DNA from 4 places in the Paenibacillus sp. FSL K6-3182 genome. Region 1 is predicted to be linked to each of the others. Evidence: riboswitches for the same ligand, from Rfam matches in the RefSeq annotation. Region 1 holds a riboswitch; each other region holds the start of a gene.
What was found. A riboswitch is a leader RNA that binds a small molecule or an ion and turns the genes downstream of it on or off. The one in region 1 is predicted to bind cyclic di-AMP.
Positions count from the first base shown of each region.

Region 2: linked by a shared signal. The riboswitch ahead of MHH56_RS25225 (TrkH family potassium uptake protein) and the one ahead of MHH56_RS00140 (ubiquitin-like domain-containing protein) in region 1 are both predicted to bind cyclic di-AMP.
Region 3: linked by a shared signal. The riboswitch ahead of MHH56_RS17955 (C40 family peptidase) and the one ahead of MHH56_RS00140 (ubiquitin-like domain-containing protein) in region 1 are both predicted to bind cyclic di-AMP.
Region 4: linked by a shared signal. The riboswitch ahead of MHH56_RS00755 (C40 family peptidase) and the one ahead of MHH56_RS00140 (ubiquitin-like domain-containing protein) in region 1 are both predicted to bind cyclic di-AMP.

Region 1 is NZ_CP150265.1:27,042-31,187, reverse strand. It holds gene rsmA (16S rRNA (adenine(1518)-N(6)/adenine(1519)-N(6))-dimethyltransferase RsmA) at 37-954, opposite strand; gene rnmV (ribonuclease M5) at 959-1,507, opposite strand; gene MHH56_RS00140 (ubiquitin-like domain-containing protein) at 1,632-2,780, opposite strand; cyclic di-AMP (ydaO/yuaA leader) riboswitch at 3,029-3,209, opposite strand; gene MHH56_RS00135 (TatD family hydrolase) at 3,394-4,146, opposite strand, start outside.
Region 2 is NZ_CP150265.1:5,731,043-5,735,188, forward strand. It holds gene MHH56_RS25215 (LysR family transcriptional regulator) at 1-775, shown strand, start outside; gene MHH56_RS25220 (TrkA family potassium uptake protein) at 877-1,539, opposite strand; gene MHH56_RS25225 (TrkH family potassium uptake protein) at 1,558-2,898, opposite strand; cyclic di-AMP (ydaO/yuaA leader) riboswitch at 2,988-3,192, opposite strand; gene MHH56_RS25230 (CPBP family intramembrane glutamic endopeptidase) at 3,438-4,146, shown strand, end outside.
Region 3 is NZ_CP150265.1:4,068,379-4,072,524, reverse strand. It holds gene MHH56_RS17970 (carbohydrate ABC transporter permease) at 1-66, shown strand, start outside; gene MHH56_RS17965 (phosphoesterase) at 91-990, shown strand; gene MHH56_RS17960 (MATE family efflux transporter) at 1,069-2,421, shown strand; cyclic di-AMP (ydaO/yuaA leader) riboswitch at 2,657-2,791, shown strand; gene MHH56_RS17955 (C40 family peptidase) at 2,795-3,271, shown strand; gene MHH56_RS17950 (chromate transporter) at 3,413-4,146, shown strand, end outside.
Region 4 is NZ_CP150265.1:150,618-154,763, reverse strand. It holds gene MHH56_RS00765 (hypothetical protein) at 1-329, shown strand, start outside; gene MHH56_RS00760 (hypothetical protein) at 495-1,079, shown strand; cyclic di-AMP (ydaO/yuaA leader) riboswitch at 1,497-1,650, shown strand; gene MHH56_RS00755 (C40 family peptidase) at 1,654-2,130, shown strand; gene MHH56_RS00750 (deoxyribodipyrimidine photo-lyase) at 2,289-3,632, shown strand; gene MHH56_RS00745 (MFS transporter) at 3,729-4,146, opposite strand, start outside.

The DNA of each region.
Region 1 (4,146 bases):
CGAATGGTGAGTATTTTATGATGAAACGGCCTAGCTCTACCAGCCGGCCTCCAGCATGCTGCGGCTAATCCGCGCAAATTCCTCGAGCGACAACGTCTCACCGCGTCTTATAGGGTCAATATCGTTGCTTAAAAGCATTTCCGTTAATGCTTCGCGGCGCTCCTTGCCCACGAATGCAGTTAGATTATTCGCCAGTGTCTTCCGTCGCTGTGCAAAGCTGGCTTGCACCACTTTAAAGAAATGATCCTCATCGGGTACATCAACAGCTGGCTTGTCACGCAATGACAGCTTAATAACGGCTGAATCTACATTTGGCTGCGGTATAAACACCGTATGAGGCACCATGCAGACAACCTTAGGCACGCAGTAATATTGAACGGCTACACTGAGGCTGCCATATTCCTTGCCGCCTGGCTTCGCTGCCATCCGCTCCGCGACTTCCTTCTGAATCATGACGACGATATGCTCAAGCGGCAGCTTCTCTTCAAGCAGCTTCATAAGAATTGGCGTTGTCACATAATAAGGCAAGTTGGCAACAACACTTACACCTGTTACGTCCGCAAACTGCTCTTCGAACAGCTTCTTCAAATCAAGCTTAAGCACATCGCCATGAATGACGGTTGTATGCTCCTCGCCCTCCAGCACATCCTTCAAAATCGGAATGAGCCTATTGTCGATTTCGACAGCCGTCACCTTACCAGCCGCTTTGGCAAGCCGCTGTGTGAGCGCGCCAATACCGGGGCCGATTTCAAGCGCGCCCTTCGTTTCATCAAGCTCAGCTGCCGCTACGATGTTATTTAATATATTTTGATCGATCAGAAAGTTTTGTCCCAAACTCTTTTTGAAGGAAAAACCGTATTTCGCAATGATTTCTTTGGTGCGTTTGGGCGTAGCCACCTCTATCGCGGATGGCTTTACCGTTTCCTTGCTAAGCTCACTATGCTCTTGACTCATTCAGCTATCCCTCCAGTTCCTTTTCCATTTGACGGAAAGCTTCCGTAAACTCTGCTTTGGAAATCCGAAAGCTTGTACAGCGCTTATAGAACTGCTTGCCATTCGCATAACCAATTCCGAGCAGCTTGCCTATAACCAAGCGACGATTAGACGCATCAGGATGTACAATCAGACCTGCATCCATTAAGTCTTCCCAGCTAATTTCTCCCGCTTCATCTGCCGATTCTGTACGGAGCTCAGAGAGCGCCGCACGAATAGCTTCAGGACTCGCATTTTCGATGCCGATGTCCCCTTTGTACAAAGCCTTCTCCTGCGGCAAAAAAGCATGCTTGCATCCTGGCGCATGACGTGCAACAATTTTGCGAATGCGTTCTCCTGCATGATCAGGGTCAGTGAATATAATAACGCCGCGACGCTCATTGGCCAGCGCAATCCTCTTCAATACATCCTCACCGATAGCGGAACCATTCGTCTCTATGGTATCTGCATCTACCGCCCTTTTTATTGCAACGGTATCGTCTTTGCCTTCAACGACAATGATCTCTTTGATCACCAAGATCATCCCCTTCTACATAAACTGTATTTGACCCTTAGACATGCAAAAAGAAGAGGCAGTGCCTCTCCTTATGATGGCATATTTAATTGATTATTGCGATAAGATGATGGTAACCGCACAATTAGCTTGCAGTTGGTTTATTCGGCCCCAGCACATATACGGTGATGCCTTTTTTCCTGCCGAATTTGTTCGCAATCTTTGTACTATCAAAGTATACGTCGATTTTGTTGCCTTTAACCGCACTTCCTTTATCCTCAGCGCGGCGGAAACCGATTCCTTCAATATAAACCCACCAACCGATGGGAATTACCTTCGGATCAACAGCTATCGTCCGACCCTCTTGCACCCGAGTGCCTGATGATGTAATCCCGTATTCCGGATGGCTTTCATCTTTGCCTGTTGAAGAGAGGTCTGCAGAATAAGCAGTCAACGTGACATTTTTAAGTACTTTTCTAGCCTTAAACGTTACACCGCTCTTCGTAAGCGAAGTAAAGCTCGGGCTCTTGTTCGAGAGCACAGATACTTTAGGCTCTTCCTTCTTCGTTCCGATGGCGACAACCTGATTAACCGCAGCGGTTTCAACCACCTTGCTGACCATCTTCTTCGATATAAGAATTCCATCCTCGTACTGCTTCTCGATACTCTCTACGATCAGACCTTCCTTGCCGGGTTGAACAAGCTTCTGCTTGCCCGCTTCCAGCGTTGGATCGTTCTTCTTCACAATAGAGAATGGCATTGCACGCTCTGTCTCAGCTACCTTCTTATCTACGCGAACGACGGTTACAGTCATTTCGTTGTCCAAAACGGTATGAAGCGGAGGTATTACTTTATCTTGACCACGAACTGGAATATGTAATTCCTCGATCGCTGCCTGCACTGTTCTCTCTGTCGTATATACAGTAGAGGTCTTGCCATCAGCCTTCACAATTACCGGTATCGCATGAGTCACCTCTATACGATCTCCGTCCTTTATTGCCGCATTAAGCGGTATGGACACCTCATCATGTGGTCCAATTGCGATAGCTTGTTCATCCAGTAGGCGTTGCAGGACCCATTGCTTCGTTTCCACAATGGTTTCTTGTCCGTTCACTACTACGGAGACGCTTTTGACAGCCGTTCCGTACAACAACACCAAAAACATGAAAGTCATAGCGATTGAGATAGTAGCACTCAAAAGAATCAAACGCAAGTTTTCACGCTTCCATCGCAATGCGAAAGACATGCTGGATGATCGTTTCCCATGGGTGTCCTTAACCTGGAGTATTCCCACTTCATCGGTCCTCCTTCATAGCCCCGCCGCCAAGTGTTACGCATGATACAACTGACGCGACTATAGTATATTGGCGTGCGAGCACGCAATCCAGTACTGCTATCGATCCTCCCACCCCCATCTTTTATCCCTATGTCGACAAATTCCCGATTATTCGAAAATAAAAAGAAGCCGTCGACAGAGGATCTGTTTCGTGGCTTCCCGGTTAAATGATTCACTGGGATACAGAAAAATGGATGCACGAGGTTGATCACTCTCTATAACGCTTGCGAGGTTAGCTGACGGATTCGGACAAGAGAGTCGCCCTATTCGTTACACAATGCTCATGGCAATGGCTTCGAAATTCACCCCTGAAGAATTCAAAATACGGTTTCAAAAACCGTACATGGTTCCCCCGCTCTCCGAATGGAGATTAAGCGTAAACTGGAAATCCAATACAAAATTTTATTGCTCTGAGATGAATCATACCTTCATACGAGGTCAATTGTAAAGATACGATAAAAGACGATTTAAGCGAAAAAGCAGGATAAAGCAGGAAAAAATAAGCGATTATCGCTATAAAAATTAGTTTTTACGCGATAAAGGTCTCTATTTCTCATTATTCCTCTCGTTTTTAGACAATACCAAAACATCTTCGACCGTTTTCAGTCGTAATTACGCCTATTTCTTCTACCGTTTTGCCCAATAATTCGGCTGCTGTCTCTGCAACTAAAGAGACGTAAGAGGACTCATTTCGCTTCCCTCTGAACGGGTGAGGAGTTAAATATGGAGCATCAGTTTCGATCAAAATTCGGTCGATCGGAACCTGCTTAAGCACCTCTTTTGGCACCCTTGCATTTTTGAAAGTAACGGGTCCTCCAAATGATATATAGAAGTTCATATCAAGACATTGTTTAGCCGTTTCCCAGCTGCCGGAGAAGCAATGCATGACACCGCCAACCTCTGCTGCATTCTCTTCCTGAAGAATACGAATAATGTCCTCATGAGCATCCCGATTATGAATGACAATTGGCTTGCCCACCTTACGAGCAAGACGAATTTGCTCACGAAAAACCCTTTGTTGTACCTCTTTTGGAGAAGTATCCCAGTGATAATCGAGTCCAATCTCACCAATGGCGACAACCTTCTCATGCGCGCATAGACGTTCAATCCATTCCAAATCCTCTGGAAGCATATCTATACTGTCAACTGGATGCCAACCAACTGCTGCGTATATAAAATCATATTTCTCTGCTAGCGCCATCGTTGTAGGGATCGTTTCACGGTTAAAACCAATATTGACAAGCATATGCACGCCTGCATCCTTCGCACGCTGGATGACCTCGTCGCGATCCTCATCAAATTTTTCCGAATCTAAATGGGTATG
Region 2 (4,146 bases), 1.9 Mb from region 1:
TTTGTTTCATCGCATCGGAAAACGGCTGGAGCTTACTCGAATTGGGCAATTGACCTATGAATATGCTTTGGAGCTTCGCCAGCTTCATCGCAAATATTTGCAAACCGTCTCTGAGTTCACCTCGGCTGGACATACGACCCTTACCATTGGCGCAAGCTTGACGACGCTTCAAACGACTTTGCCCGATCTCATTCAAAGCTTAACTTCTACCCATCCGGAGATCGACATTAAAGCGATTACCGGCAAGACGCATGAAATCGTATCGCTCGTGCGAGATCACAAAGCCGATATCGGCATTGTCGCCTCTAGTATTGAAGATTCAACGCTGCGGTGCATTCCGCTGTTTGAGGATCATCTATCGCTCGTGGTGCCTCGCAATCAGGTTATTACCGATAAAGGCACGCTGGGTATACAGGATGTGACCGGCATGCCGATGATCTTGTTCTCCAAAGGCACTTGGTACAGGTTGTTGACCGACGAGCTGTTTGACAAATATCATCTTCAGCCGGATGTGCGAATGGAAATTGATTCGTTTGAAGCTATCCTTCGGTTGCTGCATACTTGCCGTGCTGCGACGCTCCTGCCTCAATCGTATATGCGCAATCAACTGCTTGAAGACAATGATCTTACCGTCATTCCCATTCGAGAACTTGAAGATACAAAACGTACCACCTCGCTCATTCATGCGGACTCGGCCGCCCTCAGCCCGTCCGTTCGCCTTTGGATCAACGAGCTTGCAGCAGGCTTCCCCAGCAAAAAGGACAGCAGCTTTTAAAATAGCTGCTGTCCTTCAGCATTTCCAATATTACACTTCCAAATCCATTTCAGCCTAATCTGCCTTTTCTAATGATAAGCCTCTTCCACTACATAAAAAAATTAACGGATAACGGATGCTTCGAAGTCTTCTATTTGCTCATTTGTTCCTATAATAACCATGACATCACGAAGTGAAAGGACATCCGTTGCTGTCGGTGCAATAATGATGCCATTGGGCTTATTTATGGCTACGATGCTGCATCCAAATCTAGCTCGCGGATTAAGATCATGCAATGACTTGCCATCCAAGCATTGCGGTACAGCAAGCTCGGCGATCGTATACTCTTTGGAAAGCTCGATATAATCTAATAGATTTGGGGATACTAGCTGATGCGCAACTCGAATACCCATATCGCGCTCAGGATAGACCACGCGGTCGACACCGATTTTCTCAAGCACCCGGCCATGCAGTTCAGTCAAAGCTTTCGCTACAACTTGCTTCACTTCCAAATCCTTAAGCAGTATGGTTGTCAAAATGCTGGATTGAATGTCATCGCCAATCGCGACAACTCCGCAATCAAAGTTTCTTACACCCAAGGAGCGCAGCGCTTCTTCATCCGTACAATCAGCTGATACAGCATAGGTTAGAATACCGCTCATGTCCTGAACGGCTTCCTCATCCTTATCTATTCCAAGCACCTCATGGCCAAGCTGGACGAGTTCGCGCCCTAAGCTCGAACCAAATCTCCCTAAGCCGATGATGACAAATTGTTTCTTTTTAATTCCCACTTGCAAAGTCTCCTATCCAATCGTAATTTTGCCCTCTGGATGCCGATAAAGCTCTTTCTCTGTACGAGGCCCAAGCGCGTATGCGAGCGTCAGGGGTCCAAGTCTTCCGGCAAACATGGTTAATGCAATGACTATTTTCCCAACAAGGCTCAGCTCTGGCGTAACACCAACGGATAATCCTACTGTTCCAAATGCTGATGTCGCTTCAAACAATAGCTTTATAAAAGCTTGATCCTCCGTCATCGACAAGATCATCGTTACAATAATGACAAGCGATAAAGAGATCAAAGTAATCGTGAGTGCTTTAAAAATTCTGTCTTTGCCTAATCTGTAACGGAAAAGAACGATGTCCTCTCGTCCTCTAATCATTGCAAATACAGCGCCGACCAACGTTGCAAAGGTTGTTGTTTTGATGCCGCCGCCCGTCGAGCCGGGCGAGGCGCCAATAAACATTAATATAATGGTGAAAAACATCGTCGCTTGCCGAATAGCCGTATAATCAAGCGTATTGGCTCCTGCCGTCCGCGGCGTTACCGACTGGAAGAACGAAGACAAAATTTTCCCGCCCCAGTCCAGAGAGCCCAGTGTCTTCGAATTCGAGAATTCAAAAATAAATATGACGAGTGTCCCTACTGCAATAAGCGTTCCTGTCATAGATAGCACGACCTTACTGTGCAGTGACAGCTTGCGGTTTTTGCGGAACTCCATCAGGTCCGACATAACAACAAAGCCGAGTCCACCCGATATGATCAGCATCATAGCTGCAATATTGACGACTGGATCAGATACGTATAAGGTCAAGCTGCGATAGTTCCCAAAAATATCAAAACCAGCATTGTTAAACAATGAAACCGCATGAAAGGCTCCAAAATAAATCGCTTTGCCCAGCGGCATATCAAATGCAAACCTCGAAGCAAACAACGCAGCGCCAATAAGCTCTATTGTCAATGAATACACAATAACGCGTCTAATCAAACGCACGATGCCTTCCATGCTCGACTGGTTCATGGATTCCTGCAGCAAAAGCCGCTCACGCAGCGAAATCCTCTTGCGAAGTACGAGCGCTACCAGCGTCGCCATCGTCATAAATCCGAGTCCACCAAGCTGGAACAGGCACATTAATATGATTTGACCCCATATAGAGAAATAAGTTCCAGTATCAACGACAACTAACCCTGTTACACAGGTTGCCGAAGTTGCCGTAAACAGCGCATCTATAAAAGGCAATCTCTCACCGCTTACCGATGCAAAAGGCATGGATAATAATAAGGCACCCAGCAATATAATAAGAGCGAATCCACTTACCAAAATACGCGGGGGTGACCACTTCAAAACATTCCAACTAACCTTCATCCATTTCCCTTCTTTTTGATTATGTCATATTGTCATTTTTGTTTTTAAGCATAAAAAAAAGCACTGGAAACTCAAGTGCTCGTGCGATGAGTCCTGTTCCAATACGCCTTCGAGGTTAGCTGACGGATTCGGGCCTGGACAGGCAGCCCTATTCAGCGGAAGAAGACGATGCTTCACCGCTAAAATTCACCCCATGCTATCTAATGTTAAACTGCTTTGCTTTCAGCAGGTTCATCCATTTAGACAACTTTATGGTTCCCCCGATTTCCTTAGGAAATTCGGCTATGCTATGCAATTAGTATGACGATAACGATTATAATCCCTAAGCACTCCTGATATAAAGGTGACGTTTATGACAAACAGGACGATATTAGCTCAAATTAGGGCAATGGGACGAACCAGCACATAGCTAGCTTGCTGGACATCGTTATTTCGCATTTTTTTGAAAACAAACGGTCATTTTCATTGGATAATTTAGGGATTCATATGTTAAGGTAATAAAATGAGCTATTTATTATGAAGACAGTTGAGGTGAAACTATGATTGATTCTATTAAACCCAATGAATGGAAACGATTTATATGGGCAGCAGTTGCTTGCTTTATTATTTATGGGGCCGTACAAATCGTTCCCATGATTACGGCTATCTCATCTGGCGAAATGAATACCAAGGTCATAACGAAATCAGCGGCGGAGGATAAGGCGTCTGCATTTGTTGAAAAAGAAACAGGCTTGAAGGTGAAATCGGCTAAAGCCGTACATCAAACCGATAAAATTATGAATGGCTACTTATCTAAATATGAGCTAGTCAAAGCATATACGGATAAATATGACCCTAGGTTTCCTACAGATACGTTTCAGGTTGATCTTAAATTCGCAAGCGGCGGCAGCGGATATGTTTATCTACATATGCATAGCGGGAAAGTCGTAGCTTGGAACTTGAAGCTTGAGGGGGAACAGCTATCAGATGCAGATAAAGCAAAAGAAGCTATTGCCTTCCTAACTGCAGGAAATTTCAGCGGTACTGAATTCATAGGCGGTCAAATATTGCCTAATGGCGACTGGCAGCCTAAGCCTCCTGCAGGTTATTCCATTAAAAATGCTCATCTTAACGTATTGGTTAACGCTCTTGTCGTGAATGACCGTACGATCATTACTAAATATAAACCGATATTCGAGGCTCCATCCGATTACATAAACTATGTAAAGAAACAAGATAAAATAGCTGGATACCTTACCTCTATCGGTT
Region 3 (4,146 bases), 3.5 Mb from region 1:
ATGATTTATCCATTTATTCAGAAGTATTTTGCCAAAGGCGTTATGATCGGTTCGGTCAAAGAATAAGGCAGGAACGGAGGAACATATTGAATGACACAAGTAATCATTTCAAATCCTTATGATAAACAAGAGGGCATGTGGCTGAAAGGGAGCTTCCATAACCATACGACAAATAGTGCTTGCGGCTCTCAAACGCTTGAGACGGTTTACCGGATGTATGGGCAATACGATTTCCTCGGCATTTCCGACCACGATTTCATTACCGTTCATGAAGGAAAACGTTCAATTACGACCGTATTTGAAGCAATGGAGGTTAGCAGTCCGCAAAGGCATATGCTACTCATTAACCCTCCGCGCTCGATGATGGACAGCTATTCCAACGAGTTTTCGGTAGAACGGTATCAGCAGTATTCTGACCTTTGCACGAAGCAAGGAGGAATGAGCGTACTCGTTCATCCGAATCGTTATTATTCGCAGTATTGGCCGATTGAAGATATGCTCGCGATGCCTTACTACACCGGAATCGAGATCGTAAATGGCGAAGGAAATCCAGCGTTCGACATTGCGTTTGACAAATGGGATGCGCTGCTCTCAGCTGGGCGGAAAGTATGGGGGTTTGGCGGAGATGATTTTCATGTGTATGGGCAAGAAAAACGAACTTGGAATATGGTGCTCGCAGAGCAAAACACCAATGAGAGTATTATAGCAGCAATGAAAGCCGGAAGCTTCTATGTTTCCACAGGCTATGGGTTTGAATCAATCCATACAACGGATGGGACGATCGAGTTTAAGCTGCTTGCGAGCGAAGGATTGAACCGGATGTACAAATACGCAACCTTGTTTGGCAAAGACGGAAATGTACTATACGAGACTTCTGGTCGTTTCAATAGCGTTAGTTACAAGTGTCGTGGTGACGAAGGTTACGTAAGGGCGGCAGTTTATTTGGAAGGCGGTTTTGGCGCATTCTCTCAACCCCTATTTGTTGGATAGGGTGTACTCTCATACATGATAACAGTAGTCTGACGATAACAGCAGGGTAGTACATGAACAGGAAGAATGTGAATTTGAATGAGTAAACAGGTTGATCCGCGCCAAAAGAGCATCATCTCGATAACATGGCCTATCTTTATTGAAGCTTTATTTGGGATGCTGATTGGAACGGTCGATACGATGATGCTAAGCAGCTACTCTGATGGAGCAGTGGCAGCGGTTGGGATAGCTAACCAGATTTTAGTTGTAGTGGGCTTGATGTTTGGCTTTGTTACGGTGGGTACAAGTGTCATTCTCAATCAATGGCTCGGCGCAGGCAACTTGCATGGCGCCGATCGAATCGGGAGAACGGCGCTTACTTTGAATGTTATGCTCGGTTTAATAGCTAGCGCAGGATTGATTGTCTATGCCGACGTGTTTTTAGCGCTTTTTAAAGTGCCCGAGGATGTGATGGCAGAAGGAGTCAGCTATTTATCGATTGTCGGCAGCTCCGTCTTCATCACAGCAATCAGCATGACGTTAGGTACTATTTTACGATGCCGCGGTATAGTGAAAGAAATGATGTTCATCGCATTGGGGATAAATGTACTGCATATTACTTTAAATTATCTGGTGCTGATGGAGCCCTTCGGCTTACCTAATTTAGGTGTAGAAGGAGTAGCAGCATCTACATGGATAACCCGTGCCATAGGGATGATCGCTTATTTGATTTTATGTATTCGAAGCTTGGAGTATAAGGTTGGCTTGATTAGTCCATTTAAGATTCAAAGAAAAAATATTGGCCTTATATTTAAATTAGGTATTCCTTCGGCAGGTGAGCATGTTTCTTATAATCTTTCACAGGTTGTAATCACATATCTAATCACGCTGATCGGTACGGCAGCGTTAACGACAAAAATTTATTCGCAGAGCATAACTTCTTTTGTTTTTGTTTTTTCAATGGCAATAGGTCAAGGAACGCAAATTATTGTTGGACATCTGATTGGAGCCCATCAGAAGGATGATGCTTATCGATCCAGTATTCAAAGTTTGAAGCTGGCGTTTGTCATTTCGCTTGCGCTTGGTATTTTCATCTATAGCTTCTCAGGTCTATTGCTCAGCCTCTTTACTAATGATGCAGAAATTATATTGTTAGGCAAGCAGCTCATGTTGTTATCGATTATGCTGGAGCCGGCTCGGGCTTGCAACATGGTGCTTATCAGTTGTCTAAATGCGGCTGGAGATGTGAAATTTCCAGTTGCTGCCGGGTTAGTATCCATGTGGGGGATTAGTGTACCGCTTGCATACGTGTTCGGGATTGTGTTCGACATGGGGTTGGTAGGAATATGGTTGGCCTTTTCAATCGATGAATGGATAAGAGCTTTACTGATGCTCTACAGATGGAGGAGACGTTCTTGGCAAAAGGTCGATATTTTGGCGAAACTTGCTTAACTAGAAAGAGTAACTGTATGAAAATACGGATACTCTTTTTTTGTGTTTAAACCGTTATATTTTGAAAATGTGATTGGAAATTCATCTATTTTAATTATAAAAAAATCAGCACCTTTGACAAAAATCATGTAGTGAACAGCTAAATAAATATTAATAATGAAGAAAAATGAAAGTATTCTAATAAACCAATTGCAGGATTATGGTAAAAACAATCGAATTTAACGATACTATAAGGTTTATTCACATGCCGAGTTCTGTATATCGGAAACGGGGGAACCACCCAGGGTGAATTGCTTAATGTATTTTTTTAAGCATAGGGATCTTCAACCGAACCCATAAGCTAACCTCGTAGGCACCGAAGGGAGAAGTTGTTTTGAAGAAGGGTTTTATTTTATTGTTATCCTGCTTGCTGCTGCTTACTGGAGGAGGAAGCGTGCTTGCAGATAAGTCGGACAAGTCAGTGCTTACGAATTCCATAAGCGAGGTTGTTGGAACTCCTTATAAATGGGGAGGCACAACGAGCAAAGGGTTTGACTGCTCGGGTTTTATTCTACATATTTTTAATCAATTTGATGTTAAGCTGCCTAGAACATCTCAATCGCAATCAGACACAGGCACAGAGGTCAATAAAGATGAACTACGCGTGGGTGATCTAGTGTTCTTCAACACAAGCGGCAAAGGCGTTTCTCATGCGGGCATTTACATTGGGGATGGGAAATTTGCTCATTCTTCTACAAGCAAAGGGGTTACGATTACAAATCTTAACGATTCTTATTACGCAAAGCGTTATGTAACAGCAAGGCGTGTCGTAACGGAAGATACATTTGCTGCGATGATGGAGTCTAAATAAAGCGTAATGATTTTACAAACCACCTTACGAGGTGGTTTTTTTTTATGTAACCATTTATTAAGTATTTGTTAAAGGGTTGTAAGTCAATAATTCGCAAGCTTACAATGTAAGTATCATGAGTAATGGAATGAGGCTATAGGATTGAAAAGAGGAACAATCGCATCTTTGGTAGAGGTACTGGCTGTATCTACTAAACTAGGACTTACCTCATTTGGAGGTCCGATAGCCCATCTGGGTTATTTTCACAATGAGTATATTCGTCGCCGTAAATGGATGGATGAAAGAAGTTATGCAGACCTCGTTGCTTTATGTCAGTTTCTACCCGGGCCAGCCAGCAGTCAAGTTGGGATCGGTATAGGGATAGTTAGGGCTGGGTTATTGGGCGGACTAGTGGCTTGGTTAGGGTTCACACTGCCATCGATCATTGCATTAGTGGCCTTTGCTTTTCTGCTGCAAGGATTTGATCTTGGAAACACAGGTTGGATTCATGGATTGAAAATTGTAGCGGTGGCCATCGTTGCTCATGCCATTCTAGGGATGGGGCAGAAACTAACACCGGATCGAAATAGAGCTACGATAGCAGTCATCGCTGCTGCGGTAACGTTATATTGGCAAGCGGCCTATAGTCAAGTAATCATTATTGCTGCAGCTGGACTGATCGGGGTATGGTTATATCGTATGAAAACAGTCGAGGGAACTCCTGATCTGAACATTCGAATTAGCCGTTCCCTTGCGATCTCCTGCCTCGTTATATTTCTCACGCTTCTAATTGTTTTGCCATTTCTAAGGCAATGGGGAAATATGGAATGGATTGCGATGTTCGATAGCTATTATCGTGCAGGCTCACTGGTGTTTGGAGGCGGACATGTTGTGCT
Region 4 (4,146 bases), 120 kb from region 1:
AAACGGTGCTCCCTGGAGCCCTTCTATGGCTCCTATGGGGCACAGTACTGCATCTACTGTTTCTAGCCATGCAATTCAGCGCTGCATCAGGAGGAAGCATATTCCGTTCCTTATGGCACGCTCTCCAAAATTTCCTCACCTATGCAGCTGTGTCGCTCATCATGTGGGGGATTGGAGCGGCTGCTGGGCTTGTGGTGACAAGTCTCTCCATGCTTTGGGCCGGGCTAATTGCACTTATCCTGCATCAAGGCTATTATCTCATTCAAACACTGATGAAGGTTTGGACGATTGCCGCGCAATATGACTTTTTGGAAACGAAAAGAATGTAGCAAACCAAAAAAGCCTTCAGCGTCCTCTAGATGCTGAAGCAAAAATAAACCTTCATTCCACGCTTTGCTGTGGTGTGGAGGTTTTTTTTACAACTAACCGCAACTAAATGATGGCAGTTCTGTATAAATAACTGAAAGAAAATCAAAAATGGGGGATATTCACAAATGATGCGTAAAAAACTAGTTATTATATCCATGGTATTGCTCTTATCGGGCGGTTCATTGGTTGCAGCAGACAAACTATTTCAGAAGGTAACGCTCCTTTATAATAATAAGCAATCCACTGACGATGCTGTCGTTGTGGATGATAAGGTTTATATTAGTATTCGTTCTTTAAGCGACAGCCTCCAAGCCTTCGTCCAATGGAAGAGCAGTGATAAGAAGCTCATTATTCAAAAGCCCAATGTGCATATGTTTCTAATGAACGAGAAGCGAGCTATGTTCGGACAGGTTGATAAAGGCAGTGTTCAGAAATTTTTAGTGCAAGCGCAAATCGATAATTTGAATATGGCGATTTCAGAGTTCAAAGTGACCATCGTTGATCCTAATGATAAGGAAACGACAATCGACAGCCGCAGCCAGGATGATGATGATTTTAAAGAGTTCGTCGAAAAAGACACCTTTTGGTTCAGCTCCAAGCTCGTTTCCTACGATTTTAAAAATGCTGGAAAATACAAGGTACAGTTTTGGATGCAGCAAAAAAACAACGATCCACAGCTCATTTCTGAAAAAATCGTTACTGCAAAATAAAACTTTTTTTCGATTGCCCAAAGGGGGCTGTTCTCATGAACAGCCTCCTTTGTCTATTTCTGCCGCTCTATCTGGAGCAGCAGCTAGGCTGTCTGAATCTACGCTTATTCACGAGTGATATAGATGAGATTTTTCTAATTTATTAGGAGCAAAATAGTGAAATACCGCCGTTTACGGCACTTTAAGCTAGTCCTTGCGATATAGCGCCTAAAGGACAAATCGGTATATTTTACACAACATCCACATAATTAATGAAATTGACTCCATGTATTTAGTTAGAAAGCACTACTATGGCGTGTTTATATTACAGAAAGAACGGTTTAACGAAGAAAATTGTCAAAAGGTTACATGAGAATTATTAGAAATTGCCACTAAAGGCAGGAGATCATTGAAAATAATCGAATATTTCTCAAAGCAATAAAAAAACTGCCTAATTCCCTATTGGGATACGGGGGAACCACTTTGGGTGAATTGATTCCGACGTTTGAGTTTTTTTCAAACGCCCGAGGAATCATAGGGAGCCTTCAACCGAACCCCACAGCTAACCTCGTCGGCATTGGAAGGAGTTTCACAATTGAAGAAGATTACCGCATTAATCCTGGGTCTCGTTCTCGTGCTCGCTTTTCAAGCGGGAAGCGCTTTCGCTGACTCAAAATTGAACGGAATTGTTAATGATCTTATTGGCACTCCGTACAAAAGCGGCGGAACGTCGTCGAAAGGTTTTGATTGCTCCGGCTTCACGAGCTATGTGTTCGAGAAAATGGGCATTGAGCTTTCACGTACTTCTGGTTCGCAAGCAAAAGAAGGTACAAAGGTCGCTAAGGCTGACCTCATTGCGGGAGATCTTGTGTTCTTCGACACAGTTGGCGGCAATAATAGCGCCGTATCCCATGTTGGCATTTACATTGGAGATGGAAAGTTTGTACATTCATCCTCGAGCAGAGGCGTTGTAACTGACAAACTTAACTCCGAGTACTATGAGGGACGATATGTAACTGCTCGTCGTATCATGGATGCTGATTCATACCAAGCCAACGTTGACGTAAAATAGAGCAACCTAATCCCTCTTCTTGAGGATTGAACGGGTAGACTCATCTAGCAAAGCCGCAGTTTTTTGTCCTCTGACGACAAATGACTTGCGGCTTTGCTGTTTCATTCCAGCTGGAATGCGGCCGTTCACTGTTGCGCTTATGGAAGGAGCTATCACTGATGTATTTGTTTATTCACCGCAAGGATTTGCGTATTGCAGATTTGCGCGCTTTTGATTATTTGAAGAAAAAAGAGAAACAAGGCATTCATTTGCTAATCATAGATCCCGTTATTACAGGAGATGGCCGTTTAACTAGTCATAGCGGTCGAAATTTCATGGCGCAAGCCGCCTCGCTTCTGCACAGCTATTCTAATGCAGGAAAGGAACTGCATGTGCTTTATGGTAATCCTGCTGCGATCACCGAAGCACTGCTGCATGAGCATCCTATTGATGAGGTTATTGTTCATACAGACTATACGCCTTACTCACGGCAGCGAGATGAGCAGCTTGGGCTAATCACACGCAGCCTTGGCCGCCGCTGGATGTCTATTGCCGATTCACCTCTTGCTGATCTAGATGCTTTCCCGGCATTTGCTCGAAAAATGGAGCCATACAAGGTTTTCACACCCTTTTATCGCAAGTGGAGCAGCTTTATGCTGGAGTGCTATAGCCCAATGAGTGAAACGACGATTCATGAGCTTGCTACCTTAAGCGAAATTAATGCCAAGGTTGCGTTGTCCTTCGCTTTGCCCGAATCCGTTTCATGCGCCCTAGGCGGCACAAACGTGCAAGGATCGTCCAAAGGATTATCCAAGCTGGAACGGTTCGTACGAGAACGCCTTGCCTCTTATTCGGAGAGCAGGGACGCTTATGCCGACGATCATACAAGCCAGCTTGCACGTTTCCTTAATACGGGCGCCATCTCCGCCCGCCAAGCCTACGAAATGACCCAAGGGCTTCCGGGGTCTGAATCATGGGTAAGGCAGCTGGCATGGCGTGATTTTTATTTATATCAAGCGATGTATCATGATGATTTTTTTCGTTACGAGCAGCTCGCTGATATGTCCAAGCTCTCAGATGCTCATCTAGAAGCATGGGCTGCAGCTGCCACCGGCATTCCAATCATTGATGCGGCCATGACGCAGCTCAATCGTACAGGTGAGCTGCCCAACCGCTTGCGAATGGTAACAGCTATGTTTTTAACTAAAAATCTGCTATGTCCCTTCACGCTTGGCGAACAATATTTCCGCCTTCACTTAAGCGATTATGACAACACGCTTAATCGCGGCGGTTGGCTGTGGTGCTCTTCACTCGGGTATGACGCAGCGCCTTACTTCCGCATCATGAATCCCGCAACTCAGTCACAGACGCATGATCCTAGCGGCAGCTATATTAGGCGCTGGCTGCCTCATTTGAATCATTTGACAGACAAAGAGATTCATCAGCCGCAAAGCGGTGCCATCGTCGACTTGAAAGCATCACGCGCGCGCGCCATAGAGGTATACAAAACCATTCTTAAATAGCTGAAAACATTTAGAATAACACGTTTAATAATAAATAAACCTCCACACCCGCTTTGAAACAGCGAATGTGGAGGTTTTTTATAATTTGTAGTTCATTTAAGCCTTGGATCGTACGCTGTGAACTTGTTTTCTTCCGAGCAGGAGCATCGCCGCTAGCAGAAGCAGCATCAGTATAACTAAGCTGCTTATATACCATAACGTAGATTGCACGTTGTACTGATCCATTATCCAGCCAGTCAAACGCGGAAAAATCGCTCCTCCAAGCCCGCCGAATGCTACAAGCAAACTCGTTGTCCTCTCCGTCATACCTGGAATGAGCTCATTGGCATAAACAAGAGCGATACCGAATATACCCGAGAAGAACAATCCGCTAAGTGCGACAAAGGCAAGCATCCAGCTAAGCTGACCCATAACAGCCATTAAAACAAAAACGACCGAGGCGCCTGCTGTAGCAATAAGCAAATAACGCGAATAACCCATTCGATCAGCCAGCAGCCCCGCAAATAGACGCCCA